4 regions of the Allobosea sp. Tri-49 genome follow, and region 2 is predicted to be linked to each of the others. Evidence: predicted binding sites of a transcription regulator. Region 2 holds the regulator's gene; each other region holds the start of a gene.
The links. The regulator LexA, encoded in region 2, represses DNA repair genes until DNA is damaged. The targets are predictions, from matches to a motif close to TGTTCNNNNTGTGTTCNG.
Positions count from the first base shown of each region.

Region 1 (3,629 bases), 2.2 Mb from region 2:
GCGCCGCTGCAGCGCGATGGCGAGGGCGAGCACCGCGACCCCGATCAGCGCCAGCGCCGCGAAGAAGATGCCGTTCCACAACTCCGCGATCGGCTGGCGCGACATCACCCGCAGCACCATCGCCGGTGTCGCCACCATAAAGGCGAAGGTGTTGAACACCCTCACCGCGTCCGCCGTGAACAGCCCGCGCCAGGCGGTGAAGGCGCCGAGTGCGATCACCGCGAAGAAGGGCGTGCTGGTGGCGAGGAATTGCAGCATGAGGGCACCGCGGCCCGCAAGCCGGACCGGTTGCCGGCTCTAGCAGATTTCGGGCCGCGGTGTGTTCCGTTGCTGCCTAGTGGCCCTGCTTTTCCGGCAGGGCTGTCGGCTTCACTTCACTGCCGCGCCGGGCCTTCAGCACCGGCTCGACGATGAAGTGCATGCCGACGAGGCAGAGCCCGCCGACGCCGAGCCCGAACACTGCCGAGGCGGCTGCGGTCGTCAGCCATTCGAGCGCGCCGGTAAGCGCCGGCCAGACTTGCCCGACCGCGACGGCGACGCCGTGGATGCCATGCTCGATCCCGGCGAGCCCGTAGCCGGCGAGGCCGTGGATGATGATGCCGCCACCGACCCAGAGCATCGCCGCCGTGCCGACCGCGCTGAGCACCTTGAGGAAGGGCGGCATGCCGGTGACGAGGCCGCGGCCGATGAGCCGGACCGGCAGGATGCCGCTGCGCGACAGGGCGACGCCGGCATCGTCGGCCTTCACGATCAAGGCGACGACGCCATAGACCAGCACGGTCATGCCGAGCCCGACCACGGCCAGCACCAGCGCCTGCATCCAGAAGGAGGAGGCGGTGACACCGGCGAGCGTGATCGCCATGATCTCGGCCGAGAGGATGAAGTCGGTCTTGATCGCGCCGGCGATCTTCTGCTCCTCGAGTTCCTTGGCGTCGAGGATGTCGGTGCCGCCCTCGCCGGCCGCCTCGTCATGATGCGCATGTGGCATGATGAGTTCGTAGACCTTCTCGAAGCCCTCGAAGCAGAGATAGGCCCCGCCTGCCATCAGCAGCGGCGTGATCGCCCAGGGCGCGACGAGGCTGAGCACCAGCGCCGCCGGCAAGAGGAAGAGCAGCTTGTTCTTTAGCGAGCCGAGCGCGATCTTCCCAATGATCGGCAATTCGCGCTCCGCCGCGAAGCCGACGGCATAGCGCGGCGTCACTGCCGCGTCGTCGATGACGATGCCGGCCGCCTTGGCGCCGGCCTTGGTCGCTTGCGCCGCGGCGTCGTCGAGCGCAGCCGCGGCGACCTTGGCCAGGGCTGCGACGTCGTCGAGAAGGGCGAACAGTCCCGAACTCATGGCGTTCTCCAGGCGAGGCCGCAGGATGGGCGGCTGCGGGGCTGATAGGCGATCCGGTTTGCCCTGATATGACAGCAGCGAGGCGCCTGCAGGCAAGCGAGAGCGGATGCGGGCTTGACTCCGGAGTGCTTTGGAGTCGCTCTATGCTTGGAACAAAAAGTGAACATATACTCCAATGGCCGATGCACCCACCCGATCCCTGGCTGCCCTGCGGCAGAGCCTCGCTCTGGCGGGGCTGGCGCGCGAGCTTTCGCCAGTGGAGCGCGTCGCCTTCGGGACGCCCTCGCTGGACGAGCCGCTGGGTGGCGGCATCGCGCGCGCCGCTTTGCATGAGGTCTACGCCTCGGCCGGCGCCGACCTTCCTGCCGCGACCGGCTTCGCCGCGGCCCTGGCGCTGCGCGCCGCCGGGTCGCGGCCTCTGCTCTGGGTCCGGCAGGATTTCCTCGATGCCGAGGCCGGGCGCCTGCACCCACCGGGCCTGGCCGAGCTCGGTCTCGATCCCTCGCAGATCCTGCTCGTCAGGGTCAGGGACGGCGAGGGGGCATTGCGGGCCGGCGCAGAGGCGGCGCGCTGCGCCGCGCTCGGGGCGACGCTGATCGAGCCCTGGGGCGCACCGCGCCAGTTCGACCTGACAGCCAGCCGCCGCCTGGCGCTGGCGGCGGAGACCTCCGGCGTTCTGACCCTGCTGCTGCGGGTGGCGGCCGAGCCGGAACCCAGCGCCGCGAGTACGCGCTGGCAGGTCCGCGCCTTGCCGTCACGGCCGCGGGAGGCGCAGGCGCCGGGCGATCCCGCCTTTGGATTACGGCTGCTGCGCCATCGCGGCGGCCTTGGTGAGCGTGAGTGGCGTGTGGAGTGGGGCCGTGACGAACGATGTTTCCGGGACAGGATCGGGAGCGAGGGAGGCAAAAGGGATGCAGCGCCGCTATCTCGCCCTCTGGTTTCCCTATCTGGCGAGCGAGCGCCTGCGCCGGCGGGGCTCCGCCGGGCCGGATGAGCGCCCGCTCGTCCTGGTCGAGAAGGATCGCGGCGCGCTGCGCCTCGCCGATTGCGACATTCGTGCCGTCCGGCTCGGCTTGACCCGCGGGCTGACGTTGGCCGATGCCCGCGCCCGCATTCCGGAGCTCACGGTGGTCGAGGCCGATCCGGCCGCCGACCAGCGCCTGCTCGAATGGCTCGCCGCGCTCTGCGACCGCTTCACCCCGCTCGTCGCGCTCGATCCGTCGCACGGGCTCGTGCTCGACATCACCGGCTGCGCCCATCTCTTCGGCGGCGAGGTGGCTCTGCGCCAGCGGCTCGGTCTCGGCATGCGTCGGCTCGGCCTGAGCCTGCTCGCCAGTATCGCTGGCACGCCCGAAGCGGCCCGCGCCCTTTCCCGTTTTGGCGATTGCGCCGTCTCCCGTCCGGGCGAGGATGAGCAACGGACGCTGCCGCTGCCGGTCTCGGCATTGGAGGCTTCGGCCGAGACGGTGATCGCCCTGTCGCGCGCCGGGCTGAAGACGCTGGGCGACCTCGCCGGCCGGCCCTCGCACACGCTCGCCGCCCGCTTCGGCGAGGCGTTCGTCACGAAGCTGCGCCGCATTCTCGGCCGTGAGGATGCTCGCATCACGCCCTTGCGGCCACCGCCCGATTGCGTGGTCGAACGGCATTTTCCCGATCCGCTGCAGGATACCGACGGGCTCGAGGCGATCGTCGCCCGCCTGCTCGGCGAAGCCGGGCGCCTGCTCGAGGCACGTGGCGAGGGCGGGCGCGCCTTCGAGATCAGCTTCTTCCGCAGCGATGGCGCCGTGCGCCGGCTGGCGCTGGAGACCGGCCGGCCCTCACGCGATGCCGGCGCGATCCTGCGACTCTATCGCGAGCGCATCGACAGCCTGGCTGATCCGCTCGATCCCGGTTTCGGCTATGACGCGATCCGGCTCGCCGTGCCGGTCTGCGAGCCGCTCGGTACGCCGCAGGCGAGCCTCGACGGGCGCGCCGTCAAGGAGGAGGCGGTGGCAGATCTGGTCGACCGGCTGGTCGCCCGCTTCGGCCGCGAGCGTGTCCTGCGCTTCGTCGCGCAGGACAGCCATCAGCCTGAGCGTGAAGCTGCGCTGGTTTCGGCCGCGTCCGGCAAGGCGGACGCGGCATCCTGGCCCGTCTCGCAGTCGGACGAGCCGCCGGCCCGCCCGCTCCAGCTCTTCGAGCCGCCCCAGCCGGTCGAGACCCTGGCCGAGGTGCCGGATGGCCCGCCCTTGCGCTTCCGCTGGCGGCGCGTGCTGCACGAGATCGCCCGCGCTGAGGGCCCGGAGCGGAT
Region 1 covers NZ_CP017946.1:3,367,474-3,371,102, reverse strand. Annotated here, with positions in the region: gene BLM15_RS16415 (AEC family transporter) at 1-258, opposite strand, end outside; gene BLM15_RS16410 (DUF808 domain-containing protein) at 335-1,339, opposite strand; gene BLM15_RS16405 (ImuA family protein) at 1,515-2,333, shown strand; gene BLM15_RS16400 (Y-family DNA polymerase) at 2,251-3,629, shown strand, end outside.
Region 1: a site for LexA is predicted at 1,488-1,505, ahead of BLM15_RS16405 (ImuA family protein). Genes of this name have one in related genera too.

Region 2 (3,629 bases):
TGCTAGCCGCCGGCACGATCTTCTGGCTGGCGCGGGCTCTGCTCGCGCTGTCGCAGACAGCGGCACTCTACTGGCCGGTGAAGAAGCTCGCGGCGCTCGCCGCCATGGCCGGTGCGACCGGCTATTGCGTCTTCTCCGGCGCGGAGGTCGCGACGGTGCGCTCGCTGATCATGACGCTGGTGATGCTCGGGGCGATCCTGGTCGATCGGCCGGCGCTCTCCATGCGCAATCTCGCGCTCGCTGCGATCATCGTGCTGCTGCGCGAGCCGGAAGCCGTGCTCGGGCCGAGCTTCCAGATGTCATTCGGGGCGGTCGCGGCGCTGATCGCCTTCGCTGAACGGTGGCAGGAGCGTCCGCCCGACGCCGCTGCCGCATCCTGGCCCTGGCCGCTGCGCCCGCTCTGGCTCTCGGCCGTCGGTATCGTGACCACGACCATGGTCGCGACCGCGGCAACGGCGCCCTATGGTGTCTTCCACTTCCAGACCTTCAACCCGTTCGGCCTGCTCGGCAACGCGCTGGCACTGCCCTTCGTCTCGCTGATCGTGATGCCGGCCGCCGTCTTTGGCGTGCTCGCCTATCCGTTCGGGCTCGACTGGCCGGCCTGGGCGCTGATGGGATGGGCGTCGGGCCTCGTGCTCCAACTCGCCCATTGGGTCGCCGGCATCGACCGCTCGACCGTCGTGCTGCCGGCCTTCGGCTCGCTCGCCCTGATCCTGTTCTCGCTGTCGCTGCTATGGCTGACCTTGTGGACAACGGCGCTGCGCTTCCTCGCCGCACTGCCGCTGGTCGGCGGACTGGCGCTGGCCTCGGCACCGTCGCGGCCGGACATCCTGATCGAGCGCGACGGTTCCGGCGTGCTGGTACGTGGGCCGGAGGGGAAGATGGTGCTCGCCGGCAAGCCGAGCCGCTTCGTGCTGACGCAATGGCTGCATGCTGACGGCGATTCGCGGTCGCCCGACGATACGGCCTTGCGTGAAGGCGCTGCCTGTGATTCCCGCGGCTGCGTCATCCGCCTGCCGGACGGCCGCAGCGTCGCTTATACGCGCGACCGCTTCGCTTTGGTCGAGGACTGCCAGCGGGCCGACCTCGTGGTGACGTCGCTCTATTGGAGCGCGCCCTGCGCCGCCCGGCTGATCGACCGCAGCGCGCTCATCCGCGATGGCGCGACCGCCTATCATGCCGCCCGCGGCAGTTGGCGCGCCTATACGGCCGATGAGGCCGCGCGCCTGCGCCCATGGACCCGTGCGCGGCCGGAACCGAGGCCGGCACCCGAATCAACATCTGCGCCGGCAACTGCAGCAGCAGTTGCGGAGCCGGCACAGGATCTGGAGGCGCTTCAGTAGCGCCGCATCAGATTGACGAGGCGGCCCTGGATCTTGACCCGGTCGGGTCCGAGCACGCGTGTCTCATAGGCCGGGTTGGCGGCTTCGAGCGCGATCGAGGAGCCACGCTTGCGCAAGCGCTTCAGCGTTGCCTCCTCGTCGTCGATCAGGGCGACGATGATGTCGCCGGTGTTCGCCGTGTCCTGCTTGCGGATCACGACGGTGTCGCCGTCGAGGATGCCGGCCTCGATCATCGAATCGCCGCGGACCTCGAGCGCGTAATGCTCGCCACCGCCGAGCATGTCGGCCGGCATGGAGACGCTATGGCTGCGGTCCTGGATCGCCGAGATCGGCGTGCCGGCGGCGATGCGGCCCATGACGGGGATGGAGACGGTGGAGCGCCCGCTCTCCTCGGCGCCCGTGGGGCGCGGCTTTGCTAGAGTGGCTGCCGGTGCCGGCGGGGTTTGGCCAAGCCCGCCCTGGACGATGGAGGGGCTGAAGCGGGCGCGTTGCGCCTGCTGCCCGCCGATGCCGTCCGGCATCTTGATGACTTCGAGGGCCCGCGCCCGATTGGGAAGCCGGCGAATGAAGCCGCGCTCCTCGAGCGCCATGATCAGCCGGTGGATGCCAGATTTGGAGCGCAGGTCGAGCGCGTCCTTCATCTCGTCGAAGGAGGGCGGCACCCCGGATTCGCGCAGGCGCTCATGGATGAAGCGAAGCAGTTCAAACTGTTTGCGTGTCAGCATGGTCGCGCCGCTCGCCTCTCGGGCTAGAATCGAAACAAAGCACGAACACCATACTCGTTCGCCTTGTGTTCCGCAAGGCGGGTTCTGCCGATGACGCGGTCAGCGCAGCCGGATGACGCGGCAGGAATCGCCTGCCTTGGCCGCTTTGGCGAAGACCGGGCGGATCACCAGTGCCTCGGCGCGCGACAGGTTCGCCAGCATCGATGAATCCTGCTTGGCGAAGGGCCTGACGCGCCGCTCGCCATCGGCGGTTTCGAAGGTGGCGCGCAGATAGTCCTGGCGCTCGTCATTGGCCGGCAGATCGATTGCGAGGATGGCGGGCTCGCTGCGGTCGCGCGCCGGATCTTCGACCCCGAGCAGCGCCTCGACCAGCGGCATGGCGAAGAGGTGCCCGCAGACGATCGAGGAGACCGGATTGCCCGGCAGGCCGAGCGCGACCATGGCGCCGAGCCGGCCCATCATCATCGGTTTGCCCGGGCGCATCGCGATCTTCCAGAAGCCGAGTTCCATGCCCTGCGCCTTCAGCGCGGCCTGGACGAGATCGTGCTCGCCGACCGAGGCGCCGCCGAGCGTGATCAGGACATCGGCACCGGCCGTGCGCGCCGCCTCGATCTTGCCGGCGAGGTCGGGATGGTTGTCGCGGGCGATGCCGAGGTCGAGCGCCGTGCCGCCGGCCTGCTCGACCAGCGCCGCGAGGGCAAAGCTGTTGGAGGCGACGATCTGGTCGGGGCCGACCGTCTCGCCTGGCAGGACGAGTTCGTCACCGGTGGCGAGGATCGCGACCAGCGGCTTGCGGCGGACGGCGAGCGTCGGATGACCCGCGGCTGCGGCCAGGCCGAGCGCAGCGCTGTCGAGCCTGCGGCCAGCTTTCAGCAGGACCTCGCCGGTCCTGAAATCGAGTCCCGCCAAGCGCACGAACTGGCCGGGATCTGTAGGCTTGACGACCCGAATGACCGGACTGCCGACACCTTCGGCATGCTCCTGAATGAGGATCGTGTCCGCGCCCTCGGGCAACGGTGCTCCGGTGAAGATCCGCACCGTCTCACCGAGGGAAATTCTCCCAGAGAAGCCACGGCCAGCAGCGGATTCGCCGATGACGCGAAGCTGCGCCCCCCGCGCCAAGTCCTTGCCGCGCACGGCATAGCCGTCCATCGCCGAATTGGCGAAGGGCGGTTGGGTCCGCAGCGCCGCCACATCCTCGGCCAGCACGCGGCCGGCGCATTGCGCCAGCGCCAGCGTCTCGGCCGGCGCCTGGCCGGGCACGCTGTCGAGCAGTGCCTTGAGCGCGACGGGAACGGGGGTGAGGCTCATGCCGATGGCCCTGCGAGCTCATAGGTTCCGGATTTTCCGCCGGATTTATGCACGAGCTGAATGCCTTCGATATGCATGGCGCGATCGACCGCCTTCACCATGTCATAGACGGTGAGGCAGGCGACGCTGACGGCGGTCAGCGCCTCCATCTCGACGCCGGTCTTGCCGGTGAGCTTGACCTCGGCGCGGACGCGCACGCCCGGCAGGGCGTCGTCGATCGAAAGGTCCACTGCGATCTTGCTCAGCAACA
Region 2 covers NZ_CP017946.1:1,184,169-1,187,797, forward strand. Annotated here, with positions in the region: gene BLM15_RS05800 (ComEC/Rec2 family competence protein) at 1-1,343, shown strand, start outside; gene lexA (transcriptional repressor LexA) at 1,337-2,068, opposite strand; gene BLM15_RS05810 (molybdopterin molybdotransferase MoeA) at 2,168-3,379, opposite strand; gene moaC (cyclic pyranopterin monophosphate synthase MoaC) at 3,376-3,629, opposite strand, start outside.

Region 3 (3,629 bases), on a different replicon from region 2:
TCGCGGCCTCATGGGCGCGGACGATCCCGGCAAGCGAATTGCGATCGACGACGGCCAGCGCCTCGATGCCCAGCATGGCAGCCTGCGCGAAAAGCTCCTCGGCGGAGGACGCGCCGCGCAGGAAGCTAAAGTGGCTGGTGACTTGGAGCTCGGCGTAGCGCGTGCTCATCCGAACACCCCATGGAGGAACCACCTGTGCGATCCCGTGGCGGTGTCCTCGCCGTCGCCGGCGCGATACAGCCAGTAGCGCTCTCCCGCGTCGTCCTCGACTTGGAAATAGTCACGAACCGCCGCCATCTCTGCGTCCCGCTTCCACCACTCCCCGAACACGCGCTCGGGCCCGTCCGCGCGCCTGACGCGGCGCCGAATGCCGCGCCAGCTGAACCAGGCAGGCGGATGGTCGGGCAGTAGCGCCAGCGTCTCCACCGGCTCCGGACGCGACAGCAGGCGAGCGGGCCGCGGCCAGTGGGTCGGCCATACGGCTCCGGTTTCCTCGGCAAGTGCTGCAACCCGGCGGACGGATCGTTCCGGGACGTCGCTGGCAACGGGGACTAGGCGGTAGACGGCTTTGTCGCCGACGCGATTTGCCAGGATGTCAATCAACCCGGAGACGTCCGGGTCGAATTCCTCCACGAGCGAGCTCGCAATCTGCTTGCGCTCCAGCGGTTCGGCCAAGATTGCGGCGAGCGTCATGATCTCGATCCCCGAGCCGGGCGCGAGTGTTTCAATCTTTTCGCAGAGCAGACGTGTGAGGCGCCTGACGTCGCAAACAGGCCGTGCAAGCCCGATCCGTACGGTCTGAAGACCTCCGTCGAGGCGGTGGCAGATCAAATCGAGGCGCCTGCCACCGAGGGCGCGCTCTTCGAGGCGTTCGCAGAGTTCGGCGACGAGCTTACCGATGTAGCGGGCGATCGTTTCGGGAGCGCCAATGGGCTCGGCGAAGGCACGCCGGACCTCAATAAGATCGGGCGGCCGTATCGCGATTATCGGCTCCGCTACTTCGCCAAGCGCCTGGGCCAATCGGCGTGCGATATCGGGCCCGAAACGGAGCGTGAGCGGGGACCGCGGCTGGGAGATGAGATCGCCGGCGGTCTCAAAGCCAAGTACGCGAAGGTCTGCCGCGATCCGCACTGGAATCCGCAAGCATTCCAGGGGGAGATGGACGATGGGCAACGCTCCGTGCCCGGCCGGAGCCACGACGGTCGATCGAGCGACGTATCGCGCCAAGGCGTGAGCTGTACCCCAGGTATCGGCCACCGCAGCCCTCGCTTCGACGCCCGACATCGCGAGGCGACCGACTATCTGGTCAAGCATCGCCGTCTCGCCACGGTGGAGGTGGTCGGCTCCGCTGGCATCGATGACGATGCCGCTGGGCGGGTCTGGCGCCACGACCGGCGCGGCACGTTGGTATAGCCAGATTGCCAGCCTTTCTAACTCTTGAGCATCGGCTGCTAGATCGGCCTCTTCAACTGCCAATCCTGGCACTAGCGCCTGCGCCTTAGTGGCTGGCATGCCAACACGAAGTCCCGCGGCGAACGCCGTGGCGCTCGCTGCCTGCACCAACCTCCTACTTCCGTCGCGGGCGATCAGGACGAGCGGGACCTCAGGCGAAGGTGCCGCGTCGCCAGCCGCCCGCCGAAACCGGTCGATCGACCAGCTCGGCAGGAAGACCGAGACGACCCGTGTCATCGCAAGCCTCCAATTCGAAATCTGCGCTTTCACCCGCCCGGACACGAATGAGTTCAACCAGCCACCGATGTCGGCCGACCCCGGTAACCGGAAGAGCCGTCGACGGAAGAACAGAAACCCGCCATCGCGTCATGGCTGCGGTGGGTTGTCCGAAGTCCGATATGTCCGGTTCGCGTAGCCACCGACGTAGAGCAATCCCGATCGACCCTGTGCCCTCCGCGGCCAGTTGGAGCCGTCGAGATGCCGTCATCGAAAGGCGGGTGACCTCTCCGACGACAGAGCCGAGACCGCCATGGCGGAGGCCTTCCTCCATGCACGCCAGCACTGTCTTGTCGTCAGCGGCTTCTACATAGATCACACGGTCGGGCAGCAATCCTGCCTGGGCGACAGACGGCGCGAACAGGTCGCACTGGGTCATACACCACAGAACTTTTCCTGGCGTCCGTGCGGCGACGCCGGCAGTAAAAAGCGCTGCCGCAGCGCCATCGATTGCTCCTTGGCCGCCGCCCCCAACTTCGTGAAGCGCGCCTAGCGCCAATCCTCCACCGGGAAGCCGAGAATCCATGGCAGCGACACCAAATGGAAGCGCCGTTCGATCACGCGTGCTGCGTCCTTCGATCCGTTCGATCTGGTCTCGCAACGACTGAAGGGCGGGCTGAGACCGCAATTGAACATGACCCGTCGTGAATAAGTTCCCTCTTTGTTCTCATTCTGGCGGTGCGAGTCAAGCTTGCCCCCTCCTCCGCTGCCTGGACACGCCTCACCTTTCGAAGACGACTAAAATTTTGGTGCCGTTTCGGTATGCGGTGTCCCGGTCTCGGTGCGCCGATCGCGATCCTGAACTGGGTCTGGTTTCGGATCGATCGAGACTTTTTTCAGCGAGTCACTGCCTGGAGTGACCTCGATGGATTTAACCTGAGCTTCCTCTTCCGCAGTTAGCTTATTTCCCTTGCCGTCTCTCATGGCGATACTCCCTGTGTCCCCCATCAATTAAACCTCGATGGCAGAACTCAGTTCCCGCCCCACCGCGCTTCGACCCAGTTCCCCAGCAGCAGCCGGAACATCATCACGATTGGTACGAAAGGTTTGCGCTCATCGTCGCCTGCACGGGCGGAACGAGAGGCACGCTCGCGCATTCTCATCATCGGAGGAGCTGGTCATGGCCAAATTTCGTATCACCACCAAGGACTCAAAAGGTAGTTCGACCACTAGAATCGATTTTTCCAGTGAGGAAGGCGCAGCGGCAGAAGCTCAGCGAGCACTGGCGGATATGGCGAAGTACGATCTGCCAAATGGCCAACGGCTCTCAATGAAGACTCATGTCCGAAACGAGGCCGGCGAAGAAGTCTATCGCGCCTCACTCGATTTCAAAGGACAGGCGCGAAAAAAATCATCGTAGAGCGCAATGCAGGCGCCGTTCCTAAACTGGTAAAGGACCAAGCCATGTCAACGCGAGCAATTGCCTATGTCGAACAGTGGATCGCCGAGCGTGTCCAGCCTGATGTTTATCACGATGAAGAAGGACCAGACGAGCGGAACATGCACCTAGCGACGCAACTCCTGCTCGACGCTAACTCTGCCGGGATTCCCCAAGAGGAAATCGAGGCAGAGTATCACGACCTGCCCGGCGAAATCGCCCGCGCTATGGAAGTAGCCACCAATACCGAGATAAAACGTCGTGTCGACAACGACGATTGACAATCTCTGCAGGCGCTCATGGGTAGAAATCAAATCCGCTGCCCGACGGATTGAGAGCAGGAGACAATTCGTTTCCTACAGCATCGTGGTGGTTGCGGAGCAGGAAAAATGATCTGACTCGACGTGCCGACCAGCGACAATACTCTGAGTGATCGTGCCAGGGCAGAGCAATGCGCGCGTCGGTAAACGCCTTGCGAGTGTGCACAATACTGGTTGCGGAGGAGCTTGAGGGTAGCTGTCGA
Region 3 covers NZ_CP017947.1:264,529-268,157, reverse strand. Annotated here, with positions in the region: gene BLM15_RS30325 (error-prone DNA polymerase) at 1-169, opposite strand, end outside; gene BLM15_RS30320 (Y-family DNA polymerase) at 166-1,689, opposite strand; gene BLM15_RS32080 (ImuA family protein) at 1,604-2,356, opposite strand; gene BLM15_RS30310 (hypothetical protein) at 2,467-2,652, opposite strand; gene BLM15_RS30305 (DUF6894 family protein) at 2,849-3,088, shown strand; gene BLM15_RS30300 (DUF768 domain-containing protein) at 3,133-3,387, shown strand.
Region 3: a site for LexA is predicted at 2,380-2,397, ahead of BLM15_RS32080 (ImuA family protein). Genes of this name have one in related genera too.

Region 4 (3,629 bases), 2.2 Mb from region 2:
AGGCCGGTGAGCGTCGCCCCGAAATCCTCGATCGTCAGGCGCAGCGACAGGAACGTGTTGAAGAAGCCGTTGGCGAGCTGCACGAGGCTCGTCGCGGCGATGAGCGTTCCGATCTGGACGAGCACGTCTGAAGGCCTCCGGCGCAAATCTGGGGAGGCCCCAGCTCAACGCCGGAATGTGCTCTCGCCATGGCAGGCCGGGATCAGGCGTGTGCTGCGTGGGTGCCGGCGGGACGCTGAAGGCGGTCGATATCGAGTTGAGAGAAGGTGTTCGCCGAAGCGTGGAGCGCTTCATCCCGGCCATCCGGAGCGCGGCGGGTAAAAAGGCCGATCTCGTCACAAAGGCGTTTCTGCAGCTGCGATACAGGCTCTGATCAGGCCAAGCTCGAACCGTCCTGCATTGCTCGCCCCGATTGCAGGCGCCGCAACAGGAGATGCGTATGCCGATTATCGCGACCATCGTCGGCGCTATCACCACCGGTGTGATCTACTGGATGATCTGGGGCGGCGGCATGGAATATGTCAGCCAGCGTCTCAGCGCCGGCAGCGAGCAGAAGCGCCGCGAGCTCCTGAGCAAGCGTCGCGCCGAGGCCGAAGCCGAGGCGCGCCGCACCGCGTTGAAGACGCTGCCGGAAAGCCGCGACGGCGCCGTCGCGCTGATGTGCCTCGTCGCCAATGAGCGCGGCGAGCCGACGACCGAGCAGCTCGACCTGATCCGCAGCGAAATGCGCGTCATGCTGGAATACGGCGCCGATCTGGAGGAGCGCCTCGTCCTGGCGCGTCATGCCGTGAAGGCGTCTCCCTCGAAGACGATCGCCCTAATGGATCTGCGCGACCTGCTGCGGCCTCATCTCAACCGGGCGGAGTTCGAGGAACTCTTTTCGATGCTGCGCCGGGTCGCTGCGCTTCACGGCGGCCCGACCGACGGTCAGGACAGCCTGATTGGCGAGGCCGAGCGGCAATTGCCGCGGCCACGCTGAGACCGGTTGCGGCTCCTACTCCGCCGCCTTCAGCTTCACCTCTTTGGCGAAGGGCAGCGCCGGCTCGTTGGGGCGAGCATCGTCGAATTCGAGCGCGCCGATCCTCTCGGCCCGGCCGGTGACCTTGCCGGCCGAGGTCTTGATCTGGGTGACATCGTCCTGCGCCTGGCGGAAATGATTGTCGAGCTTGTCGACGCGCTCGCCGAGGCGGCGGACATCGTCGAGCAGTTTGCCGACCTCCGACTGGATCACCTGCGCCTCCTCGCGCATGCGGGCATCGCGGACCAGCGACTGCATCAGCTGGATCGCTAGCGCCAGCAGCGAGGGCGAGACGATCATCACCCTGGCGCGATGTGCCTTCTGGATGACGTCGTCGAAATGCTCGTGCAGGTCGGCATAGATCGATTCCGAGGGCACGAAGAGCAGCGCCATGTCCTGCGTCTCGCCCGGCAGGAAATAGCGCTCGGCGATGTCCTTGACGTGCTGGCCGACATCGCCGCGAACCCGCGCCGAGGCCTGCTTCTTTGCCTCGTCGCCGCGCGCTTCGCGCAGCATGGTGAAGCTCTCCAGCGGGAACTTCGCGTCGATGACGAGGCCGCGCCCGTCGCCCGGCAGGGTAACCAGGCAGTCCGGTCGCTTGCCACTCGAGAGTGTGGGCTGAAACGAAAAGAACGCGGCCGGAAGCCCGTCGCGGATGATCGCCTCCATCCGGCCTTGGCCATAGGCGCCGCGCGCCTGCTTGTTGGAAAGCACGTCCTTCAGCGTCACCACCTCGCCGGTGAGCTCGGTCAGGTTCTTCTGGGCGCTGTCGATGACGGCGAGCCGCTCCTGCAATTTGCCGAGGCTCTCGCTGGTCTGGCGGACATTCTGCTCCAGCCCGGCGCCGACCTGCTGGCGCAACCCGTCCATCCGGTCGGCCATGACACGGGCGAGGTCGCCCTGCCGGGTCGAGAGGATCTCGGCCATGGTCTGCATCCGGCCGGTGAGCTCGGCTTGCAGCCGGTTCATCTCGGCGACCTTGTCATCCATTTCGCGGGCGCGCTCGGCCGCCATCGCCGCTTCCATCTCGCGCCGGCGCGAGCCGCGCCAGGACGAGAGCAGCGCCAGCAGAAGCAAAGCAAGGGTCAGCCCGGCAAAGCCGAAGGTGGCCTCGGCCCAGCTCACCGGGCGCTCCAGCAGGACGAAGGCGATCTGGTTCATCCCGGGAGCCTACACGATTCGCGTGGCAATTCTGGAACGAAAGCGGAACAGTTTGACCGCTTCCCCACAAGAGCTTATGTCGCCGCAACTCCCGACAATTGTTTCGAGCGCCCTATGGCTATCCGTCCTCTCGTCATCCTGCCCGACTCGATGCTGCGCAAGGTTTCCGCACCGATCGGCGACATCACGCCGGAGATTCGCAAGCTGGCGGAAGACATGCTCGAGACGATGTACGACGCGCCGGGAATCGGCCTGGCCGCGATCCAGATCGGCGAGCCGATCCGCCTCGTCACCCTCGACGTCTCGAAGAAGGCGGAGGAGGGTGAGGAGCAGGCGCGCGAGCCGATGGTCCTCATCAATCCTGAGGTGACCTGGAGTTCGAAGGAGCTCAGCTCCTATGAAGAAGGCTGCCTCTCGATCCCCGAATATTACGAGGAGGTCGAGCGGCCGGCGCAGGTCAAGGTCAGCTATCGCGATCTCGATGGCAAGGCGCAGGAGATCGAGGCCGACGGCCTGCTCGCCACCTGCCTGCAGCACGAGATCGACCACCTCAACGGCGTGCTCTTCATCGATTATCTGTCGCGGCTGAAGCGGGAGCGCGTGACCAAGCGCTTCGCCAAGGCAGCGAAACGGGACAGCGCGGCCTGAACGGCAGGCCGGTAGCTATGGACAGCGTCATCGCATGAGTTTGCGCGTCATCTTCATGGGCACGCCGGATTTCGCCGTGCCCACTTTGACCGAGATCATCGGCCAGGGCCACGAGGTCGTCTCCGTCTACACCCGCGCCCCGGCGCCGGCCGGACGTGGGATGGAGCTGCGGCCCTCGCCGGTTCAGGTCACGGCCGAGCGCTTCGGCATCCCGGTGTTCTCGCCGAAGACGCTGAGGACCGCTGAGGCCGTCGAGATCATGGCCTCGCACCAGGCCGATGTCGCCGTCGTCGTTGCCTATGGCCTGATCCTGCCCAAGGCGATCCTCGAGGTGCCGGAGCTCGGCTGCCTCAACCTGCACGCTTCGCTGCTGCCGCGCTGGCGCGGCGCCGCGCCGATCCAGCGCGCCATCATGGCCGGCGATGCCGAGACCGGCGTCTGCGTGATGAAGATGGAGGAGGGGCTCGACACCGGCCCCGTCGCCATGGTCGAGACGCTGGCGATCGACGGCAACGCCACGGCCGGCGACATGCACGACCGTCTTGCAGAGCTCGGCGCCGATCTGATGGTCCGGGCGCTGCCGGCCCTCGGCCGCGGCGGCCTGCGCTTCACGCCGCAGCCCGAAGAGGGCGTCACCTATGCCAGCAAGATCGGCAATGACGAGGCCAAGCTGAGCTGGAACCGGCCGGCGCAACAGGTCCACGATGTCGTGCGCGGCCTCTCGCCTTTCCCGGGCGCCTTCGTCGAGGTCGATCTCGGTAAGGGGCCGGAGCGTTTGAAGTTGCTGCGCACCGCGCGCGCC
Region 4 covers NZ_CP017946.1:3,394,828-3,398,456, reverse strand. Annotated here, with positions in the region: gene BLM15_RS16570 (MFS transporter) at 1-125, opposite strand, end outside; gene BLM15_RS16565 (hypothetical protein) at 440-979, shown strand; gene BLM15_RS16560 (DNA recombination protein RmuC) at 995-2,179, opposite strand; gene def (peptide deformylase) at 2,294-2,827, shown strand; gene fmt (methionyl-tRNA formyltransferase) at 2,862-3,629, shown strand, end outside.
Region 4: a site for LexA is predicted at 2,212-2,229, ahead of BLM15_RS16560 (DNA recombination protein RmuC). Genes of this name have one in related genera too.